Regions from separate parts of the Bacillus sp. FAU20 genome, predicted to be linked through region 1. Evidence: riboswitches for the same ligand, from Rfam matches in the RefSeq annotation. Region 1 holds a riboswitch; each other region holds the start of a gene.
What was found. A riboswitch is a leader RNA that binds a small molecule or an ion and turns the genes downstream of it on or off. The one in region 1 is predicted to bind S-adenosylmethionine.

Region 2: it holds a riboswitch for S-adenosylmethionine, as region 1 does, so the genes downstream of both, AC0OM3_RS26040 (cyclase family protein) here and metK (methionine adenosyltransferase) in region 1, are expected to answer to the same signal.
Region 3: it holds a riboswitch for S-adenosylmethionine, as region 1 does, so the genes downstream of both, mtnW (2,3-diketo-5-methylthiopentyl-1-phosphate enolase) here and metK (methionine adenosyltransferase) in region 1, are expected to answer to the same signal.

Annotation. Positions count from the first base shown of each region.
Region 1 covers NZ_JBVYHY010000003.1:1,262,911-1,270,895, forward strand. Annotated here, with positions in the region: gene AC0OM3_RS06825 (iron-sulfur cluster biosynthesis family protein) at 1-111, shown strand, start outside; gene AC0OM3_RS06830 (DMT family transporter) at 379-1,284, shown strand; gene AC0OM3_RS06835 (hypothetical protein) at 1,313-1,534, opposite strand; gene AC0OM3_RS06840 (ATP synthase subunit I) at 1,814-2,197, shown strand; gene AC0OM3_RS06845 (hypothetical protein) at 2,464-2,661, opposite strand; gene pckA (phosphoenolpyruvate carboxykinase (ATP)) at 2,974-4,560, opposite strand; SAM riboswitch class I at 4,789-4,910, shown strand; gene metK (methionine adenosyltransferase) at 5,080-6,279, shown strand; gene AC0OM3_RS06860 (GNAT family N-acetyltransferase) at 6,321-6,845, opposite strand; gene AC0OM3_RS06865 (hypothetical protein) at 6,869-7,045, opposite strand; gene AC0OM3_RS06870 (hypothetical protein) at 7,052-7,231, opposite strand; gene AC0OM3_RS06875 (MogA/MoaB family molybdenum cofactor biosynthesis protein) at 7,468-7,977, shown strand; gene AC0OM3_RS06880 (molybdenum cofactor guanylyltransferase) at 7,974-7,985, shown strand, end outside.
Region 2 covers NZ_JBVYHY010000027.1:57,277-65,261, forward strand. Annotated here, with positions in the region: gene AC0OM3_RS26025 (hypothetical protein) at 1-139, shown strand, start outside; gene AC0OM3_RS26030 (ATP-binding protein) at 278-1,504, shown strand; gene AC0OM3_RS26035 (hypothetical protein) at 1,734-2,114, shown strand; gene AC0OM3_RS26040 (cyclase family protein) at 2,142-2,774, opposite strand; SAM riboswitch class I at 2,860-2,972, opposite strand; gene AC0OM3_RS26045 (PRK06851 family protein) at 3,121-4,227, shown strand; gene AC0OM3_RS26050 (nucleotidyltransferase domain-containing protein) at 4,342-5,124, shown strand; gene AC0OM3_RS26055 (MFS transporter) at 5,138-6,439, opposite strand; gene AC0OM3_RS26060 (FAD-dependent oxidoreductase) at 6,583-7,985, opposite strand, start outside.
Region 3 covers NZ_JBVYHY010000003.1:591,585-599,569, forward strand. Annotated here, with positions in the region: gene AC0OM3_RS03445 (serine hydrolase) at 1-821, shown strand, start outside; gene AC0OM3_RS03450 (NAD(P)-dependent oxidoreductase) at 826-1,704, shown strand; gene AC0OM3_RS03455 (DUF3909 family protein) at 1,710-2,042, shown strand; gene AC0OM3_RS03460 (hypothetical protein) at 2,094-2,369, opposite strand; gene AC0OM3_RS03465 (1,2-dihydroxy-3-keto-5-methylthiopentene dioxygenase) at 2,647-3,159, opposite strand; gene AC0OM3_RS03470 (methylthioribulose 1-phosphate dehydratase) at 3,137-3,775, opposite strand; gene AC0OM3_RS03475 (2-hydroxy-3-keto-5-methylthiopentenyl-1-phosphate phosphatase) at 3,772-4,431, opposite strand; gene mtnW (2,3-diketo-5-methylthiopentyl-1-phosphate enolase) at 4,428-5,672, opposite strand; SAM riboswitch class I at 5,737-5,842, opposite strand; gene AC0OM3_RS03485 (pyridoxal phosphate-dependent aminotransferase) at 5,907-7,085, opposite strand; gene AC0OM3_RS03490 (carbon-nitrogen family hydrolase) at 7,183-7,962, shown strand.

The DNA.
Region 1 (7,985 bases):
TTTATGGACGATAAGTTAACGGTTGATTGGCATGAAGGTGGAGGAACTTTTCAGCTGAAGAGTCCGAGCCAATTTTATAATCCGAATATGAAGTTACATGTTCGAGTGTAGTAAAGGAAAGGTGGTCCAAAATGTATGTTGGAACCACCTTTTTTTATTGTATAAGTTGCTATTATTGTCGTTTTTTGTTGATAAGTCGATATATTTAAAAAATCGCTGATATAATTCGAGTTGCGCCGATATATTCGAAAAATCGCCGATATAAATTCATACACCAAATAACGTACACCTCTCCTGACAATACGAAGATTTTTTCACATAATGAAATGTACATGTGATTGAATTTTCTGTATAATCTTCTTTGCGGAGGGGATACGCATGAGAAGATGGGGAATTGAGTTATTAATTTTAAGTGTTGTTATTATTTGGGGGATTAACTATACAATTGCGAAGTATGGACTTTTAGAATTTACAGCAATTGAGTTTACTGCACTTCGTATGATGGCGGCGGCACCGCTTCTGTTACTCCTTACCTTTTTTATTGAAAAGTCGGTTTATATGGAGCGAAAGGATATACCTAGATTAATCATCGTTAGCGTTGTAGGTATTGTACTGTATCAAACGCTATTTATGGAAACTGTCAAATATACATCCGCTACAAATGCCTCTTTACTCATTTCTATATCACCTATTTTTACAACTGTATTTGCGATTTTTCTGAAACAAGAAAATTTTTCTTCTCGAAAGTTAATCGGTTCTATGATTGCTTTTGTTGGTGCAGCATTAGTTTTAGTAGCAGGGCATTCACTTACTAGTTCTTTTTATGGCAATGGAATTGGACTTATTACATCAATATGCTGGGGGCTTTATCCTGTTTTAGCAGGACCATTAATTAAAAAATATTCAGCATTACGTGTTACAGCATGGTCTGCGCTAGTGGGTGCGATTCCGCTATTATTGTTAAGTGGTCCGCATGTGTTTGTCATGCCATTTCACATTATTCACGGAATGACACTATTTGCTTTACTATATTCTATTTTCTTTGTAACAGTATTTGGTCTAGTAATGTGGTATGTTGGTGTTCAAAAAATTGGAGCGTCACATACGATGGTATATATGTATATAACGCCGCTTGTAGCTGTTTTATTTGCAGCTGTCTGGGCAAATGAATATGTATCGTTTCAACAGATCATCGGTGGAATTATCATTTTTGTCGGTCTATGGTTTGTGAAATCCCAGAAAGGAAAAGTTCATTCTATTGCAGGGGAACCTATATCAAAATAGGAAAACAGATCACCTATGATCTGCTTTCCTATTTTTTTATTTTTGGTAAGAAGATGAGAAATAAGATAGCAGTAATAAGTGGAATTAAGTTTAAAAATGGAATACGGAAGAGTGTAATAAGAATAATACCTGGAAGAAGAACACCGAGGACAGCGTAAAAAATGCTATGATTTTTCGTGTACCAATACAATGAAAGTCCAATAAGTGCAGGGATAATGAGGTGAATGAGAGCCATTAAAAAATAAATCATTAGACGCCCCCTTTATTTGTGTGCTTATTACATCATATCCGTATGTTCATAGATTGATATCATTTTTTTCATAAATGGACGAAAAAAGTTTGAAAAACCGTCACAAAATATGAGAATATGATGTTTGAAATCTTGTATAATATTATTTTCTAAAAACATTTAAACAACATAAACATACTGTTTATGTTGTTTTTAATTTAAATGAAATGGATTTAAGGAATATGAATTTGAAAGAAATTTTTTGTTGGATAGATAAGAACGAATGAAGAGAGGTACAGCATGATTAGTATGTCACTAAGATCATTTAAAATCCAATCGTATTATATACTAGGTATTTTGTTACTAGGATGGATGTTAACACCGTTTTCAGCACACTTTTTAGGCGCTGGAATTGGGCTTATTGTAAGTATGTATTGCGTTTGGCTTTTAGGGAGAAGAATTGAGAAGCTTGGAGATAGTATTGTAAAGAAGACGAAAGCACCGACACTCGGTATGTTTAACCGTTTTGCAGCTGCCATTTTGGGTGCTATTATTATGTACGAAATTGAGCACCACATGGTTATGTGGGCGTTTGCAGTAGGGATTATGGGTGGTTATTTCTTAATCGTTGTGAATTTAGGTTACTATAGCATGAAAGATGAGAAAGAACTAACAAAGAGCTAAAAAAGATAAAAAGATAAAAGAATTCTTTTTAGATGGAATAGATGATCCAGCCACGGATAGAAGCGGTCAGGGCCTTTTTTAGCCCCATGTGATGTGAAACCCGAGAGATGTAGTGAGTAGGGATATTATTTATATGTTCGAAGCCATGACTTGTCTCTGTTGAAATGGGTTTACTCTGGGATAAGTGATTCAGTGATGGATAGTACAGCAGGAAGCATAACTTTACATAAAATACAGGTTTCTGCTTCCAATAAGTTAACATGAAATTACGTATTAGTATGACTCTTAGCTTCTTTAAAAAAGTTGGATATAAGACAGCAAACTATTCCGGTAATTAGAATAATATATTTTATCGTTTCACTTGTATGCTCAAATAAATTAACGTTAAGCATTACAAGTCCCCAAAAAACTTGAATCGCTCCATAACTGAATAAAATTTTTCCTGTACGAGAAAAATTTTTCATAGGTCTCACCCTTTCCTGTATATGTAAATTGTATCATAAAAAAACTAAAAACGAATAAATATAAAGTGAATTTTCTGTAAAATTATAGATGTTGGCATGCCATTTTATGATTTAAGTCACAGATCAAGAGATTAACGTTTCACTTTATATAAGATATAGAAAGAAGCTTACGTTTTCACGTAAGCTTCTTTTTTATGTAAGTGTGTGTAACCGTTAAGCCGCATTGGGTTTTGTCGGTGAGTACGCGAAACTTTACGTTTACACGACACTTATTCATATGAGTAAAGGGTTATTCCAACAGAAATTTTTAATTTAAGCGATTGGGCCGCCTAAGTTAATAATATCTTCAGAAACGCTTTCGAACTTTTTGAAGTTCTCTTTGAATTCATTTGCAAGCTCGATTGCTTTTGATTTGTAAGCAGCTTTATCAGCCCAAGTTTGTTCAGGCATTAACACTTCGTCAGGTACACCTGGTACGTGAAGTGGAACTTCAAGACCGAAGATGTCATGTTTAGCTGTTTCAGTTTTTGCAAGTTCGCCGCTTAATGCTGCTTGAATCATTGCACGAGTGTAACCTAAGTTCATACGTTTACCAACGCCGTATTCGCCACCAGTCCAGCCAGTGTTTACTAAGAATACTTTCGCATCGTGTTTCTCGATTTTTTCACCAAGCATTTCAGCGTAGCGAGATGCATCAAGTGGTAAGAATGGTGAACCGAAGCAAGTTGAGAATGTAGCTTGCGGAGATGTAACACCGCGCTCTGTTCCTGCTAGTTTACTAGTGTAACCACTTAAGAAATGATACATAGCTTGTTCTTTTGATAACTTACTGATTGGAGGCAATACGCCAGATGCATCAGCAGTTAAGAAAATGATGGTATTTGGGTGTCCAGCAACACTTGGCAGTACGATATTGTCGATCGCATGCATAGGGTATGCAGCACGAGTATTTTCTGTTAAAGTAGTATCGTTGTAGTCTGCGATACGCGTTTGGTCATTAATGATAACGTTTTCTAAAACAGATCCAAATTTGATTGCATCGAAAATTTGTGGTTCTTTCTCGTGAGAAAGGTTTACACATTTTGCGTAGCAACCGCCTTCAATATTGAATACACCGTTATCAGACCAACCGTGCTCATCATCACCAATTAATTTACGGTTTGGATCAGCAGATAAAGTTGTTTTACCTGTTCCAGATAAACCGAAAAATAGTGCTACGTCACCTTCTTCACCTACGTTTGCAGAGCAATGCATAGAAAGAATATCTTGTTCAGGTAGTAAGAAATTCATAATAGAGAAGATTGATTTTTTCATTTCTCCAGCGTATTCTGTACCACCAATTAGTACAATACGTTTTTCGAATGAAACCATAATGAATGCTTCAGAGTTTGTACCGTCAACAGCTGGATCAGCTTTGAAGTTCGGTGCAGAAACAATTGTGAACCCTGACTCATGAGTTGTTAATTCTTCTTCAGTTGGACGAATGAATAATTGATGTACAAATAAATTGTGCCATGCATATTCATTAATAACTTGAATTGGTAGGCGGTAATTGCGGTCAGCGCCTGCAAATCCTTTGAAGACGAATAACTCTTCTTTTTCTTTTAAGTATTCTAAAACTTTAGTATATAATTTATTAAAATGTTCTTCAGAAATCGGTTGGTTTACAGCTCCCCAAGCAATTTTGTCAGCAACCGATGCTTCTTTCACAATAAATTTATCTTTAGGAGAACGTCCTGTATATTTTCCTGTTGAAGCAGAAACGGCACCAGTAGAAGTTAATTTCCCTTCATTTCGCATTAATACTTTTTCCACTAATTGCGGAACACTTAGTTGAATCTGTGCATTGCTTCCGTTCAATAATTCATGTAAACCAATTTGGACATTCACAGTACTCATATTTATATACCATCCTTTTCATTTAATGAAATATTTCTCGTAATCCCCAACAAGAGTATAACACAATTATATAAATAATGTATACTATTTATTTCTTTTTGTTTGTGTGAATACATTATTTCCTTATTAATATTTCATTTTAGGCGCATTGAGAAAAACTTTCACGAAAATGTGAATATTAATTGACAAATGAATATCATTTCTTTAGTATAGGTTGGGACGGATACTCTCTTATCCCGAGCTGGCGGAGGGACAGGCCCGATGAAGCCCAGCAACCTCACTTGTATTGATAAATGCAGGTGAATAGGTGCTAAAACCTGTGCGAGGCTACAGGTCTCGAACGATAAGAGCGAAGGGCAAAAAGCAGTATGCAAGTAGCAAATTAAACCTTTCCTCTATATAAAGTAGGAAAGGTTTTTCTGTATGCTTGTGTGGGAGAATAAATGTATGTCGCAATCTGTGGCAAATTAAGGATGAGTTCCGTACAATATATACAATTACTGTAGGGAGGTTTACCACATGACAAAAAAACGTCATCTGTTCACATCTGAGTCTGTAACTGAAGGACATCCAGATAAAATTTGTGACCAAATTTCTGATTCAATTTTAGATGCGATCTTATCAAAAGACGCAAATGCACGTGTAGCTTGTGAAACAACTGTAACAACTGGTTTAGTATTGGTAGCGGGGGAAATTACGACTTCTACTTACGTAGATATTCCAAAAATCGTTCGTGAGACAATTCAAGGCATTGGTTACACACGCGCAAAATACGGATTCGATGCAGAAACTTGTGCAGTTTTAACATCTATCGATGAGCAATCTGCTGACATCGCTATGGGTGTTGACCAAGCGCTAGAAGCACGCGAAGGTCAAATGACTGACGCTGAGATTGAGGCAATTGGTGCAGGAGACCAAGGTTTAATGTTTGGTTTCGCATGTAATGAAACACAAGAGTTAATGCCACTTCCAATCTCGCTTGCTCACAAATTAGCTCGCCGTTTAACTGAAGTACGTAAAGATGATACGTTATCATACCTACGTCCGGATGGAAAAACGCAAGTTACAGTTGAGTATGATGAAAATGGTAAACCAGTACGTGTTGATACTATCGTAATTTCTACACAACATCACCCAGATGTTACATGGGAAGAAATCGATCGCGACTTAAAAGAGCACGTAATTAAAGCTGTAGTACCAGCAGAATTAATCGATGGAGAAACGAAATTCTTCATTAACCCAACTGGCCGCTTCGTAATTGGTGGACCACAAGGTGATGCTGGTTTAACAGGACGTAAAATCATCGTTGATACTTACGGTGGATACGCTCGTCACGGTGGCGGTGCATTCTCTGGTAAAGATGCAACGAAAGTTGACCGTTCTGCAGCATATGCAGCTCGTTACGTTGCGAAAAACATCGTAGCAGCTGGTCTTGCTGAAAAAGCAGAAGTACAACTTGCATACGCAATTGGTGTAGCACAACCAGTATCAATTTCAGTTGATACATTCGGCACTGGTAAAGTATCTGAAGACGTATTAGTAGAACTAGTTCGTAACAACTTCGATCTTCGCCCAGCTGGTATTATTAAAATGCTAGACTTACGTCGCCCAATTTACAAACAAACAGCAGCTTACGGCCACTTCGGACGTACTGATGTAGATCTATCATGGGAACGTACAGACAAAGCTGCAGCTTTAAAAGAGCAAGCTGGTCTATAATATATGAAAAAAAGCTTTGCGCAGTGAGCGCAAAGCTTTTTTTATTTATAATTACGTTGAAATAAAGCGAAGAGTTCAATGTCATGCCAAGTGCCGTTGCGGAATATAGCTTCTTTACAAGTTCCTTCATGTTGAAAACCGAGTGATTTATATAATTTAATTGCTCTCTCGTTGAAAGAAAATACTCGTAAAGAAAGGCGATGTAAATTTAATTCTAAAAATGCATAATTCAATAATAAAGTGAAAGCTTCCTTCCCATAACCTTGCCCCCAGTAATCCTTTTTACCAATATCAATAATGCATTCAGCGTTTCGATTATACGAATCAATATGAATTAAAGAAGTAATACCAATTGGAAGATGCGTAGCTTTTTCTTCAATGATATAGCTTTTAGAGTTTGAAGAATGAATAAATTGCTGGCAAAGTTTTTCTGTATCTTGTAAGGAATATTTATCAAGGTTAAGGGTAGTTGAACTCATAACGTCTATATCATTATGCCATTTATAATACGTTAGAATATCATCTTCGGAAAACTTTCGTAACTGGATACGGTTTGATTCAAACAATATAAGCCCACCTTTTGTATTTACTAGTTTTTGTTCATTATTTCAATACACGAGCTACAATAAATGTGTCCTTCTAGTTCAATATACTTTCTTATATTAGTCATACCATTTGCCGGAAATGGCATATGAATCCACGCTTTTTCATACGTTTGTATTTCTTTTTCACATGATTTACAAAGGATTGGTTTCTTCTTGAACATATGTAATCAACCTTTCATTTGACGTGCTTTACTTGCGCAAAAGGCACTACTTAGTAAAAATAGTGTCGCGAATATAATGCTTACTAATGTAGCGTATGGAATTGCGCCTTTTAAGGAAAAGCCGACAGTGATGGAAGCGACGAATAAGAGGATGAATGTTGTTGTTAATTTTTTATAAAGTTCCATACTATGTAGACCTCCAATCTATTTTTTAGTACAAGTTTTAAAATTGAATTCTATTATGTAGAAAATATAAAGAGTAGCTAAAGATGTGTAGTCTAGGAGTATAAGAAATTGCACTTTCCTTTTTGTGGGTTAGTATACTTATATTGTATCATGGCGCATGATTGGCTTCATACATAATTGTGTAAAGGTATGTATGATAAAATGAAGAAAAGTCTTTAAGAAAGGAAAGATAAAAAATGAGTGTAACTGAACATAAAAAACAAGCTCCAAAAGAAGTGCGTTGCAAGATTGTTACGATTTCCGATACACGTACGGAAGAAACAGATAAGAGCGGACAACTATTACATGAATTGTTAAAAGAAGCGGGACATAAAGTAACTTCTTATGAAATTGTAAAAGATGATAAAGAAAGTATTCAGCAAGCAGTGTTAGCTGGTTATCATAAGGAAGATGTAGATGTTGTATTAACAAATGGCGGTACTGGTATTACGAAACGCGATGTCACAATTGAAGCAGTATCAGCGTTATTAGATAAAGAAATTGTTGGATTTGGTGAGCTGTTCCGTATGATTAGTTATTTAGAAGATATCGGAAGTAGCGCAATGTTAAGTAGAGCGATTGGTGGTACAATTGGGCGCAAAGTAGTTTTCTCGATGCCGGGGTCTAGCGGAGCGGTTCGACTTGCGATGAATAAATTAATTTTACCGGAATTAGGCCATATTACATTTGAGCTGCATCGCCAATGAGTAAGTGT
Region 2 (7,985 bases), on a different contig from region 1:
TGCTTATTACGTCGAGGAGTTGTTATTAAATACAGAAAGTAAGTACGGTGAGTATTTAAATTTATATATGAAGGATTTTGTAATGGGGCATAATAATTTTACGGATGGATTGCTACATGACAGGGTAAGATGGATGTAAGTTGTTACTAAAAGGAAGGAGAGATCTCCTTCCTTTTAGTATTATAAGGTTAAATATTGCCCTGAAAGCAATTTCATACTTATACTTTAAGGAGAATAACAATGAAAGTTTTTTGTATCGATCAAGGGGAGTTTTTATATGAATAAATACAAGAGCTTGATTTATGAAGAAAGAAGAGCCTTAAAGGTATTTATATTATTATTCTATATTATATTCTTTTCATATGACGCTATATATTATTTTGTATATCCTGCTATGAATATTAGTGGAACAGCGGTAGGTTGGCCAGAAGGTAGTCTTGGGATAGGTGTGCCTATATTTGTAATGGCATTATTACCTATTTCTATATATCTTCAAAAAAGAGGATATGTATATTCTGTAAAATATTTATTTTTATTTGGGTACATGTTTATCAATCTTGTTAATAATTTAATGATTTATTTGCGAACGGATAGACCTTTTGAACATGGCAGTATGGTAGAAATGTTATTAATTTTATTTGCCCCAGTTTTCGTGAATAAAAAATACTTTTATTTAGTGTCCTTTAGTGTAATTGGAAAGTACGTATTTTTCACATTGCTATTACAAGATTTAAAAGTGATAATTCCACTTGTTTTATGTGTATTTTATTTCATTATTTCACATTCTTTATTAAAACGATTTAAATCTTATGTAAGAACAGTGGTTGAAATGATGAACAATATGAAAGAGACGGAAAATTTAGCTGTGATTGGGACTATGTCTACAACAATTGCCCATGAAATTCGAAATCCGTTAACAGCGTTAAAAGGATTTACGCAAATGCAAAAAGAAAGAAATCCAACTGATACGATGAGCTACGACATTATGCTACAAGAAATTGAAAGAGTCAATGGATTTGTTAGTGAATTAATGTTGTTAGGAAAACCAAAGCCAACAAATTATGAAAGGTGTAATATACGAGACATCCTTCTATATGTTGTGCATCTAATGGAAAGTTATGCAATGCAATATAGAGTTAAATGTTATTTACAAGTAGATGGGAATTTACCAACTATAAACGGTAATGATAAGCAATTAAAACAAGTGTTATTAAATATCATTAAAAATGGAATAGAATCAATGCCAGAGGGTGGAGAAATCCATATCCGTGCATATCAAAAAACGCAAGGATATTTGTGTATTTCTGTTGAAGACCAAGGATTTGGTATAGAGAATGAGAAGTTAGAAAAAATCGGCAAGGCGTTTTACACAACAAAGGAAACTGGTACAGGACTTGGATTAATGATTACATATAAAATTATTAAGGAACATCAAGGGAGTATCACAATCCAAAGTAGTATAGGAGTAGGAACAAAAGTAGAAATTTTTCTGCCGACCGTTTAATGTATTGGGAGAAAAGATTTTTCAGAAAAGTGTTCTTGTTGTGTAAATATAAACATTTTATAAAATGTTTCAAGAAGGGTTTTTTTTATAAAATACTTCGTTTATAATGGAGGAAAATATCGACATGAGATTGATTGCTCATGTAGCGGTTCAGTAGTGTTATGAAAAGATAAGAAGGGGTGCACGCGCATCCTTTTTTCTATGCAGATATTATGAAAGAGGTGGTATGATGGAATTAACATTAAATTCGACTGTATGTTTACACACGATTCAATTTCGAAAAGAGCAAAAGAATTATATTGTAAAAGATACAATTACAGGAGAAAAATATGAAATGCCGCCACTTTGGATTGATGCATTGGCAATGATGCGTGACGGTTTTTTATTGGGGGAAATTGAGGAGAAATTAAAAGAAGAGTATCCATCCGAAGAAGTGAATATGTTAGCATTCACGAAGCAACTGTTAGAACTAGAACTTGTTGAAATGGTAGATGGGGAAGAAATAGCTTGTACAAAGAAGAAAGAGAAGGATTATTTAGCTTGGTTACGTCCCCATGTTGAGCAATTCTTTCTTAATTTAAATAAAAAAAATAGAAGCAAAGGTCAATGATGATCTTTGCTTTTTTGTATAGTTTGTTTAAAAAATTACAGCGAATGCTCTTGCGAAAGCACCGTCGCTATCTTTAATTTTTAAAGGTGCTGCTGAGAAGAAGAAACGTTTCGTGTGAATGGCATCTAAGTTTGTTAAGTTTTCGATTAAATAAATATTATTCCCAAGTAGTATGTGATGAATTGGTGATGTTTCTGTCGTTACCTCATCAGGAGAAATAAAATCTAAACCGACAGATTTTACTTTTAATTGTACTAGTTCCTCGGCTAATTCTTCAGAAAGATAAAAAGCTTCTTTCTCATACGCCTCTGTATTCCATTTAGTAGATAGATTGGAATGGAAAATAACAATATCTCCTTCTCTTATATCAGCATCGTGCAGTACTTCTTTAGGTAGTTTTCGTTCTTGTACATGAGTTACATCAATAAGAATCGCTTCGCCTACAAATTGATTTAGGGGTAATTGATCGATAGTCGTTGCGCCTGAAATAAAATGCGCAGGAGCATCACAATGCGTGCCAACATGAACGACAGAATGAAAATCTGTAACTTGATAGCCTGATTCTTCAACACTTGTAACAGCTTCTAGTTGTATTTTAGGTGTTCCAGGAAATTGAGACATATTATTTTCAAATGTTTGCGATAAATCAATTACTTTCATTTTACATACCTCCAATATATGTTTTTCAAATAATAAAAAGCTCACCCTTCAATATCAAGAAAGGTGAGCTTTACATGCTAGTTGAATTTTATCTTCCAAAATGCAATGCATTTTGCAGGAATTAGCACCTATTCAGTTTGTATAAACTGAGGTTGCTGGGCTTCAAAGGGCCGGTCCCTCTGCCTCTCTTGATAAAGAAGTATTTAATTTTAAAACCGGAATTTTCCGATAGTTAAATTGTAATTCATTTCCTTTTTGCGTGCAATACAAAATAGGTATTCACCCAAATAAAGCTACGCGCATATTGTAGCTTATGTAAATAGAATGCTGCGAAGGAGTGAGTGCAGTGACAGGAAATGTATTGAATTATTATGCTGGTGGTAATACAGCTAGGGGATTTCATAATTTATATGAAGAGAATTTAAAAGGGTTAGACAGATTATTTATCTTAAAGGGTGGTCCAGGAACGGGGAAATCTTCTTTAATAAAGGCAATCGGTCGTGAATGGGTTGAAAAAGGATATGATATTGAATTTTTACATTGTTCTTCTGACAATAAATCGGTTGATGGTGTAATTATCCCAAAATTAAAAGTAGGAATTGTTGATGGGACATCACCACATGTAATTGAGCCCAAAATGCCAGGAGTTGTTGAAGAGTATATAAATTTAGGAATTGCTTGGGATTCAGATAAACTAAGGAAGCAGAAGTTAGAAATTGAAAGATTTGTTTCAGAAGCAAGCAAAGCTTTTCAGTCTGCTTACGCATGTTTTAAAGAGGCATTGCTTATACATGATGAGTGGGAGAAGATATATATTGATAATATAGATTTTAATAAAGCAAATGAATTAACCGATCAGCTAATCCAGAAATTATTTGCAGATAAAAGCGGGAGACAATCGCTTGTAAAACATCGTTTTTTAGGAGCTGCTACACCGAAAGGAGCAGTTGATTTTGTTCCTAATTTAACAGAAGGGTTACCATATCGTTATTTTATAAAAGGGCGCCCAGGCTCTGGAAAATCAACGATGCTCAAAAAGTTAGCTAGGGCAGCTGAAGAAAAAGGGTTTGAAGTTGAAGTATATCATTGCGGATTTGATCCGAATAGTCTTGATATGGTTATCGTAAGAGAATTAGGCTTTGCAATTTTTGATAGCACTGCACCACATGAATATTTTCCAAGTCGCGAGGGTGATGAAATTATTGATATGTATGCCCTTATTGTTACCCCAGGGACGGATGAGAAATATGCGAAGGAAATTCGTGATGTTTCCATTCAATATAAAGCAAAAATGAATGAGGCGATGTCTTTCTTAGCAAAAGCAAAATCGGTTCGTGATAAATTAGAACGAATTTATATTGCTGCTATGGATTTTTCAGTAGTAGATGCATATAAACAGGAGATTCAAAAAGAGTTTGAACGAATTGCTGCTACTGTAATCGAAAAGCAATAATAGAAGTTTCATTGGGCTGTCAGTAATTTCTGACAGTTTTTTTAGTATGTAGTAAAATTGATAGTGTATTGTCGAATTTCCAAGGAAATAATCAAAAAATGGAGATGTTATGAAATGAGAGAGAAAATCGAGTTGGAGTTAGAAAGAATTGAAAAAGAGAATGATGTGAAAATTTTATTTGCGGTGGAATCAGGGAGTCGTGCTTGGGGGTTTCCATCGAAAGATAGCGATTATGATGTTAGGTTTGTTTATATACATCCGGTAGAATGGTATTTATCAATTCATGACAAACGAGATGTAATTGAATATCCAATTAGTGATGATTTAGATATAAGTGGTTGGGATATTAGAAAGGCGTTGCAACTATTCGCGAAGTCGAACCCAGCTTTACTTGAGTGGATTCGATCACCAATTTTTTATTCGAAAAACTCTAATTTTCCAGAACTACTTCAACAGATGAGTGAGAAGAATTTTGATCCAAAAGCAACGATATATCATTATTTACATATGGCTTCGAAAAATTATCGTGAATTTTTGCAAGGTGAGAATGTAAAGCTGAAAAAGTACTTTTATGTATTACGTCCTATTTTAGCTTGTAAGTGGCTAGAAGAGAAAGCAACTTTACCACCTGTAGAATTTGACCGATTGATTACAGAATTATCATTAGAACGTAGCGTATTAGATGAAATTGAAAAGTTGTTAATAAAGAAAAAAGCAGGTACTGAATTAGATGTTGGATTGAAAATTAAGGTGTTGAATCAATTTTTAGAAGAACAAATTCATTACTATGGGCAATACGTGAAAGGTGTTGAAAAGGGGTTAGGGATCGATATTGAGATTTTAAATAAACTATTTCGAGACATGCTGTTTGAAGCATATGAAAAAGAGCACAAGTAAGTTTGTGCTCTTTTTATTTTGTAGGAATAAAGAAAACAGATATAGCTGCGATAAGACCTGCAAAGGAGAATAAGTAAAAATTCCATGATAAGTCATATTGCATTGTCATAATAATACCGACGAGAATAGGGCCAGCAATTGCACCAACTCGGCCAAGTCCAAGTCCCCAGCCTAAGGAAGTAGCTCGGATATGTGATGGGAAGTATTGGGTTACATATGCATTTAATATTTGAGTAATACCGACTGATCCAATTCCAGCAAGACCAATTAAAAGATAAATGATTGTAACAGATGGTTTAATTGTTAATAGTCCAATACATATAGCTGCCATAAGATAGGAGATGCTAATAACGATTTTAGCTCCTATACGATCCGCGATTGCTCCAGCAAATAATGCACCGATAGCGGCAGTAATATTTAGCATAAGTAGAAATGATAAACTAGATCCAAGAGGGTATCCTGCCTGTCGCATCATCTGAGGTAACCAAGTATTTAAACCGTATATTAAAAACATTCCCATTATATAAGTGATCCAAAAAAGTAGCGTTGCTTTTATGTATTCTTTTGAGAATAAAGTAAGAAATCCATTTTTCTTTCGTATATTAGACGGAGTTTGATAAGTTTCATTTTTCGCATAGAATACAATTTGAAAACGATTAAGGATTTGGTCCACTTCTTTTTGGCGATTACGTGATAATAAAAATTGAATGGATTCAGGTAAATAACGAATAATGAAAGGAATGAGGAGTAGTGGAATCATTCCGATGCCAAACATAGTTCTCCATCCGAAACTTTCTAACATAAACATAGACAAAATAGCGCCTAACACGATACCTAAAGGATAGCCAGTAAACATAAGAGCATAAATAAAAGATTGTCGTTTTTTTGGTGAATATTCAACAGTAAGTGCTGAAGCTGTTGGAATAACACCGCCTAATCCGATTCCTCCAATAAATCGAGATAAACCAAATAATTCGGGAGAAGGAGCAAGTGCAGCTAGTCCCATTGTGATAGAAAAAAGCGCTAAACAGCATATAAGCATCCATTTTCGTCCAATTAGATCTGTAATAGTTCCAACTAGAATAGCACCAATAAACATCCCAAATAAAGCATAGCTTGCAATTGTGCCAGCGTAAGCTGGTGAAAGTGCCCAGCTTTTGTCTTCTAGGAGCTTTGGAAGAACGGCACCGTAAATACCTAAATCATATCCATCAGCTAGAATGGCTAGCCAACAAATAAAAACAACAAGTTTTGTAATAGAGCTTGAAAAGATAGTTTCTGTAGATTCTAGATGAGGTGGAGCTGAAGGTTGCATAGTATTCCCCCCTTTTTATTTGTAGATGAATATATTATTTTATTTTATGTTAATATTTTCCTCCCTGTGTCGAAATTTATCTGAAAAGGTTTTATAATCAATAAAGAAGTTCAACAGGAAACCTGTTGAACTTCTTTATTGGTTTACTCATTATCAACTCGTTTTAACGGTTGATCTGCTGGACCTTCAATAACGTCTCCCTCAATTGAAAAGCGGGAACCGTGACAAGGACAATCCCAAGTACAATCACCATTATTCCATTCAACTTCGCAGCCGAGATGTGTACAAGTTGTATCGACGATATGTAATTTTCCTTCTTTGTCCTTATAAGCACCTGCCCGTTTACCGTTAACATGTACGACAGATCCTTCACCAACTTCGAGATCTTCTGGTTTACGTAATGCATTTTCAATCTTTCCTTCAATTAAATGTTTCGCAACATCAATGTTCTGGGAGAGGAACGTTTTTATATCTGGATTTGCATGGAAGCGTGATGGTGCATACAGTTCTTTATAGGGACTGTGGACTTTTAGGATGGAGTCCTTCAGTAGGTGAGCGGCAGCAGTTCCAGTTGTCATTCCCCATTTGCGATATCCAGTTGCAACAAATATATTTGGATTTCTTTCGTTAATATGTCCGATATAAGGAAGCTTATCTAGAGTGATTAAATCTTGTGCTGACCATCTATAAGGAACTTCGTCTATTCCAAAAGTTGCTTCAGCAAAAGAATAGAGTGCTTCATAATGAAGCATCGTATTTATTCCTTGCCCTGTTTTATGACTCTCTCCGCCAATCAAAATTAATTTTTCTCCATTGTTTGTTATATAGCGTAAGGAGCGCTTTGGATCATCAATACTTAAATACATGCCACCTGGATAATCCATTTTTGCTTTTATTGCAAGAGCATAGGAGCGTTCTGCGTACATTCGCGTAAAGAAAAAGCTATTTGCATCATAAAAAGGAAAATGTGAACAAGAGACGACATATTCACAAGTGATATGAAGGCCCTCTTTTGTAATTATTTGTGGATAATCTCCCTTTTCCACATTCATAGCTGTTGTTTGTTCGTAGAGCTTTCCGCCCATCTCCACAAACTTTTCTAAAAGTGTTTTTAAATAAAGAAGGGGATGGAATTGTGCTTGATTTTTCATTACAAGCGCAGATTGTACTGGAATAGGAATCGATAGAGATTGAACATAATCACAAGGTATATTTAATTTTTGATAAGCTTCATATTCTTTCGATAAATTTCTTAATCCGTTATCAGTAGTTGTATATAAATATGAATCTTCATTTGAGAAATTACAGTCGATTTTATATGTTTGAACAGTTTCGTTTATGAATTGTAGAGCCTGATTATTTGATTCATAGTAAAGCCGGGCCTTTTCTACACCGAAATGATTTATTAATTCATCATAAATAAGATCATGTTGTGCTGTTACTTTCGCTGTTGTATGCCCAGTCGTCCCGTTTAAAATACGACCAGAATCAATTAAAACCACATCGATGCCTTCTTTTGCAAGTAAATAGGCAGTGGTAATACCTG
Region 3 (7,985 bases), 670 kb from region 1:
CGCCTCAGACAAAATATCGTATCGGTTCTATTACGAAAACAGTGGTTGCCACATCTATTTTACAGTTGCAAGAACAAGGGAAATTGAATATTCAAGATAATGTAAATAAATATATTCCTTCATTTCCGGAGAATAAAAATATTACGCTATATCATTTATTAACGCATACCTCTGGTTTACCTGAACACGCAAAAGGCAATGTTAATGCTGCTTCCCGTTTACAGTTAATTAATTGGATTGGACGTCAAAATTTAGAATTTCCTGCAGGAACAGGTTGGAGATATACAGATTATAATTATATGGTGCTTGCTTATATAATAGAACATATATCGAAAAAACCTTTAGGAGATTACATAAAAGAAAGTATATTTGTAAAAGCAGATATGTATGAATCCGGCATGGGAAATATGGTGCCTGGAGATAAAAATTTTACAAAGGGTTATGTGAAAAAAAATCAAGAGCTTGTACCAGCACAAAAGCTAGGCATGGATTGGCTATATGGTTGTGGTGAGATGTATACGACAGTTGGAGATATGAAGAAATTAGACGAAGCAATTATAAATGGAAAACTTCTTTCAGAACAAAGTATACAAACAATGTTTTCACCTTCAGCGGAACGGAAATATGCATTTAGTTTTTATATATATCCAGATTATTTTCATAATCATGGTGTATTATCTGGTTGGAACACTTTCAATAATTTTAATAAAGAAAAAGGAACTTTTGTTATGTTATTTTCAAATGTGAAAAATAGTATGGATGATGACTTTAATAAAGAGTTCCGAAAGATGGTAAATGATTTATTAGAACAAAGGGGATGAGAAAATGGAACATAAAACTTTATCAATAGGTTTCATTGGTATTGGCGTAATGGGAAAAAGTATGGTTTATCACTTAATGCAGGATGGTCATAAAGTATATGTATATAATAGAACGAAGGCAAAAACAGATTCTTTAGTACAAGATGGTGCACATTGGTGTGATACGCCAAAAGAGTTAGTGAAGCAAGTTGATATTGTAATGACAATGGTTGGATATCCACATGATGTAGAAGAAGTGTATTTTGGTATAGAAGGAATTATAGAACATGCAAAAGAAGGTACGATAGCAATTGACTTTACGACATCTACACCTACTTTAGCAAAACGTATTAATAAAGTTGCAAAAAGCAAAAAAATATATACGTTAGATGCACCTGTCTCAGGAGGAGATGTTGGCGCGAAAGAAGCAAAACTCGCAATTATGGTAGGTGGAGAGAAAGAAATATATGATAGATGCTTACCTTTACTTGAAAAGTTAGGAACAAACATTCAATTACAAGGACCGGCTGGGAGTGGACAACATACAAAAATGTGCAATCAAATTGCGATTGCTTCCAATATGATTGGAGTATGTGAGGCTGTTGCTTACGCGAAGAAGGCTGGACTGAATCCAGATAAAGTGTTAGAGAGTATTTCAACAGGGGCAGCAGGTAGCTGGTCATTAAGTAATTTAGCTCCTCGAATGTTAAAAGGAGACTTTGAGCCAGGATTTTATGTAAAGCATTTTATGAAAGATATGAAAATTGCTTTAGAGGAAGCAGAAAAATTACAATTACCAGTTCCAGGCTTAAGTTTGGCGAAAGAATTGTATGAAGAGTTAATTAAGGGTGGCGAAGAAAATAGTGGAACACAAGTATTATATAAAAAATATATAAGGGGGTAAACGAGGTGGACTTTCAAAAGTTTGATGAGATGATTGATACTTTACAGCGAGCTACTTGTATGCAAATCAATGAAAAACAAAAAGAAGCTTTTAAACAAAAATATGATTTTGAACCAGAATTTGAATATGGAAGAGATGAGAAGGGGCATTATGTAATTCGAACCTCAAAAAAGATGTTAGAAGAAATGGAGTTTTATTTGGCATTGAAATATGATCGTGATGGAGTGGATCTTTATATGCAAGCTGAGATTGATGGTATATTTCATGTATCTGTTAGCTATGGTGAAGATGCCCTACATCTACAAGAATTGTTTCAATTTCTAGAAGAAAATAAATAAAAGTCCTCATTTGAGGACTTTTATTTATTTAGTCATCTTTAATTTTTATAATTATAAGTTAGAAGCACGGCGGCATCGTTCAACCGGGAACGGGATAATTTGTGCGATGTGATTAGGACCAAATTGTTTTGTACGAGCATGGCGTATTATATAAAAAGCACACAGAATTGAAACAGGAATAGCGCCGAATAAACCAAATAATAAAGCGCTTACACAAGATGCGACAAATCCTAAAACACCAATTTCTAACTCTTCCATAATAGCTCCTAAAATAACAGGAAATGCTCCACATGTAACTCCAAGTATAAGTGCGATAAGTAAGCTCATGATTATCCCCCTCTGTTTGCGATATTCTTTTCCTTCTTAGTTAATTGTAGTATATCACATATAAAACAGAATTTTCAGAAAAAATTCAATAAATGTTCAAAAAATGCACTTGAAAAAATCAAGGTGTTAAATTTGTGATGAAATGGTACTTTCAAGTAAATAAAAAATCAGGCTTATTTCAAAATGAAATAAGCCTGTTCCATAGGAGGATGTATATATGTAGAGTGAATAAAAGTTTGGAAAAGGGGATCCAAGTCCTTTTATTCAACTAACTACCTTAATAGATTGGAACCCAGCCTTCAGTTGTAACAAAAATACGAATAGCTACAACTTGGCGATCATCTTGCAAAGTAAAATAATGTCTTGCATTTTCAGGAACAGATATGAGATCACCTGGCTCAAGTTCAACGTCAAAGAATGTTCCGTCTTTTCCTTCAATGGCAAAGATGCCATGACCACTAACAATAAAGCGAACTTCATCATCAGTATGATGGTGTTCTTTTTGAAAATTAATTAATAGTTCGTCAAGGTTAGGTGTGCTATTTGAAAGTGAAATTACATCATGCGCTTTATAACCTCGGCGTGCTGAAACATCAGCAATTTCTTTTGAAAACACAGCTAATATTTCAGCTTTGTTTTCATCTGTTAAAGAATAATTTTCATTTAAATGAGTAGGAAGTTTAGAAATATTCCATTTCTCATATAAAACGCCTTCCTTTTGTAGAAATTTAGATACTTCCACTTCATTTTCAATGCGAGTATTTACTTCATGAATACGAATTTGCGCCATTAGAAACGCCTCCTTGAATTGATAATAGTTTTATATGAAATTGGAATAGAAACTCATAAGCTTCTAATCTCTTCTTTGCATCAAAGCTATCTCGGCCCCATACGGTAATACCGTGGTTACGAATCAATATTGCTCCCGAATCTCCTTGTATATGCTTTCGGAAGTTTTCTCCAAGTGTTGGGATATGGGCATGGTTTTCAATAATAGGAATTTGAATTGTTGCACCTTCTTCCCAAATATCGAGAGCTTTAATAATTTCTTGATTTTGAAGTGTGACTGCATCACTATATAAATTTGTGATGACATTATTATCAGTTGTATGAACATGAAGTACACACCCGGCATTCGTATTGTTATAAATGTGTGTATGCAATATTGTTTCTGCTGAAGGGCGTAATTCAGTCTCTAAAACGGGAACTCCTACATGATCTACTAATAGAAAATCATCTGGAGTGGTTTTTGTTTTATCTTTACCGCTTGCTGTAATAAGAAAAGTAAGTGGTTCATGACTAACCTTTATAGAAATATTACCACTTGTTGCCGGGAACCAATTTCGTGTTGTTAATTCTTTTTTTATCTCGCTCAAGTCATACCATTGACGAAAAAGTTGTTTCATAATTTCACCTCCAACAAAAGTTTTAATTCAGCTTGCACATCTTGAAATGTTTCAAACGGTGTATAAGCAATATGATTTTCTTCACACTTTGTAATAAGAAAATCGCGAGCGAATACTTTATCCGCTTGTTTCGCGGCTTGTAAATCAGTAATAGAATCTCCAATTACAATATGAAAGTCATTTGTATCACTTAATTTACGGATTAATGATGATTTACATAATCCGCAATGATTTTGGCAATGATCATCACAAGAATGAGGCCATTTAACTGTAATAAACTCTGCTGAAAAGTCTGTTTCATTACAATAAATTTGCTCTTTTGGAATGATTCCTTGTAAGAGTGGATAGACGAAGAAATCCATTCCACCTGATATCACGTAAAAAGAAATGTTATTTTCCTTTACGAATTGTATAAATTCATGAAAACCACTACGGATTTCAGCAGTTTCTATTAAAAATTGAATAATATCATCGTGCAGATTAGTAGGTATTAATTGAAATAATTGAGAAACACCTTCTTGAATGGATAGTTCTTGTGATAAAATTTTATTCTTTACTTCTTCGGCTTCTGGTGGTGCGAATTTTTCCATAATGGACATAATGTTATCATTATTTGTAATCGTGCCATCGAAATCACAAAATACTTGAATACTCATAGTTTCACCTCATGAGAGGGATTTCCCCATATTTGTAGTGCACTATGCAAATTTATGTCGTCTACTTCATGGAGCGGTTTATTTTGCAAAGTAGCATCAATTGCAGTACGGAAAGCTTTACCCCCGCCTTGCGCTCCATTTGGATGTCCGTGTATCCCGCCACCAGCATTAATAACAACATCTTTACCGAAATCTCGTACAATAAAGGGAACGAAACCAGGATGAATACCAGCAGACGGAACAGAAAAGCTCTTCTTGAAAAATGCATCGTCTTCAGTTAAATATTTTGAGATAGCAAGAGCCTCCTCTTTTTCTAGCGCAACACTTCCGTATGGAGATGGGAATAATGAAAAGTCAGCCCCAGCATAACGTAGTAGCTTTCCAAGTAATAATGGAGATGAAACTCCATATAACTTGGATGCTGAATAAGCACCACTTACAGCAGGATGTGCCATAATAGGAACTGGGATTTCATCATCTTCTGCAAGTGATTGTAGTACATCTAGTCCGTAAGCAAATGCGTTAAATAATAGAATATCAGCTCCAGCTTCTACTGCACGTTTTGCATTTTCTTTTAAATCAAAAGTTCGTCCTGTTAAATTTACGGCATATAACGTTTTATGTCCGTATGTTTCGTAGACAGATTGTAAAACTTCTTTTCCGGATACAATGCGTTTCGTAAGTGGTGTTAATGCATTTTCAAATAATATTTCATCATCTTTTACTATATCTACACCACCAATTGCTTGATCGCGTAATTGTGTTTTTAAATACCCAATGTTTCGTCCAATCATTCCTTTAAAAATACTCATTAAAAGGGGACGATCATGCACTTGTAAAAGATTTCGAATACCATCTATCCCGAATTTTGGACCAGGAAAATATTTTTTTAACTCGTCTGAAAAAGTTAAGTCAATTAATTTTACTTCGCCATCAAGTGATAGCTTTCCAAATGTAGTCGTTAAAATCGCTGGTAAATCTGGACTGAAGTTTAATAGCGGATATTCGATTTTAATAATTCCGCGTTTTACTTTTTTACGTAAATACGAATTGGTATGTTCATGTTCAGCTAATTCCTCAACATGAATGACGTTGCCTTTATGCTGCTTTAATTGTTCTTGCAATAAATGTGGCAAATGAGTCCAAGAGCCAATTGTTAAACCGAGTGCAATTTGTTCCGCCTTTTTTTCTAAGTGATGTGAATCATCATGAATTAAATATGTCGCTATAATTCCGCTCATTGTTATAACCTCCTAGTTAAATAAAAAAACCTCTCAGCTAAGGAGAGGTTTTTTTACAACCAGCTCCTTATCTGTCAGCGTAATGCTGCGAGAATTAGCACCGTGTCTACAATTGTAGATCGGTTGCCGGGTTTCGTCGGGCTCGTCCCTCCACCTGCTCTTGATAAGAAGTATTTAGAAATGTTTAAATTTTTAAGATAACTGAATTTTGTCAGATATTTTTTATGTTGTCAATTACTTTTTGAAAAAATTCAAATTATCAATTCGATTAATGGCTTCTCGTAATCTATCTTCTGTATGCAAGAGACCAACGCGGACATACCCTTCGCCATGCTCACCAAATCCAACACCAGGAGCAACTGCAACATGTGCTTTTTCTAGTAAAATATCAGAAAATTGCTCAGAGGTATATCCTTTTGGAACAGGAAGCCATGCAAAGAATGACCCTGTTGGAATGTCTACATTCCAACCAATTGAGTGACAAGCTGAAATAAGAGCGTTTCGTCGAGATTCGTAACTATTTACAAGGTCTATTACGCAAGACTGTGAACTTAATAGTGCTTCGCGGGCAGCATCTTGAACTGCACCAAAAATACTAACATACATATGATCTTGTAATAAGTTAATGGTTTCAATGACACTTTCATTTCCTACTGCAAAAGCGATACGCCATCCAGCCATATTGAAAGTTTTCGATAGAGTGTAAATTTCAATACCTGTATTTTTAGCACCGTCTGCTTGTAAGAAACTCACGGGCTTTTGACCATCAAATCCAATAGCGCCGTAAGCAAAATCGTGAACAACTAATATATTATGTTCATTAGCAAAGTTAATGGTTGTATCAAAAAAATCTTTTGATGCAGTAGCACCGGTCGGATTATTTGGATAGTTTAAAAACATTAATTTTGCACGCTCGGCAATAGAGTCATCGATTTTCGTATAATCTGGTAAAAAATTATTTTCTGCAATAAGCGGCATTGTTTCAAATTGTGCTTTTGCTAAAGCAACTCCTGATAAATAATCTGGATAGCCTGGATCTGGAACGAGAATAGTATCACCAGGGTTTGTAAAACAAACTGGTAACTCTACTAATCCAGCCTTTCCCCCAAACAAAATAGCAACTTCTGTTTTTGGATTTACTACTACATCATATTCACGTTGATAGAATGTTGCCACGGCTTCTTTTAAACTTTCATGTCCGCGAAATGGCGGATATTTATGATGAATGGTCTTTTCTGCAGCATCTTGTAAAGCTTTTACGATATGCTGCGGTGTTGGTTGATCTGGATTACCTTGACCTAGATTAATAACATCGTGACCAGCTGCTACGACTTTGTTAACTTTTGCAACAAGTGAAGCGAAAAATTGTGTCGGCAATGATGTTACTATCTCAGAAGGTTGAAATAATTTCATACTTTCCACCTCTTTTGAAAGTTGTTACAATTCTAGTGACAAATGATATAATCTTTCCAGTATTTTGTAAAGAAAAAATAAGAATGGGGCTGACAAAATGAAAGTCGCATGTATTCAAATGGATATTGTTTTTGGAGATGTAGAAAAAAATATTGAGAATGCTAAAAATAAAATAAGCGAAGCTATGAAGGAAAGGCCAGATGTTATCGTCTTACCAGAATTATGGACAACAGGATATGATTTAACAAGACTTTCTGAAATTGCAGATAGGGATGGATTGGAAACGAAAGAAAAGTTAAAAGAATGGTCGAAACAATATGGTGTACATATTGTTGGTGGTTCCATAGCGAAGCAAACGGAACAAGGTGTTACAAATACAATGTATGTTGTAAACAAGGAAGGAGAACTAGTTAATGAATATAGTAAAGTACATTTATTTCAGCTTATGGATGAACATAAATATTTAATAGCTGGTAATGGTACGGGCGAATTTAAGCTAGATGATGTTGAATGCGCTGGAACAATTTGTTATGATATTCGTTTTCCAGAGTGGATGCGTGTCCATACTGTTAAAGGGGCAAAAGTATTATTTGTTGTAGCTGAATGGCCATTAGTTCGTTTAGCACATTGGCGTTTGCTATTGCAAGCAAGAGCAGTTGAAAATCAGTGTTATGTTGTTGCTTGTAATAGAGCAGGAAAGGATCCGAATAATGTGTTTGCAGGTCATTCTTTAATTGTGGATCCTTGGGGTGAAGTTGTAGTAGAGGCGAATGAAGAGGAATCAATTTTATTTGGAGAGCTTGTATTCGAGAAAATTAAAGAAGTACGTAAAGGAATTCCAGTTTTTGCGGATCGTCGTCCAGAATTATACAAATAAAATGTTGACAAGTGATTTTTATT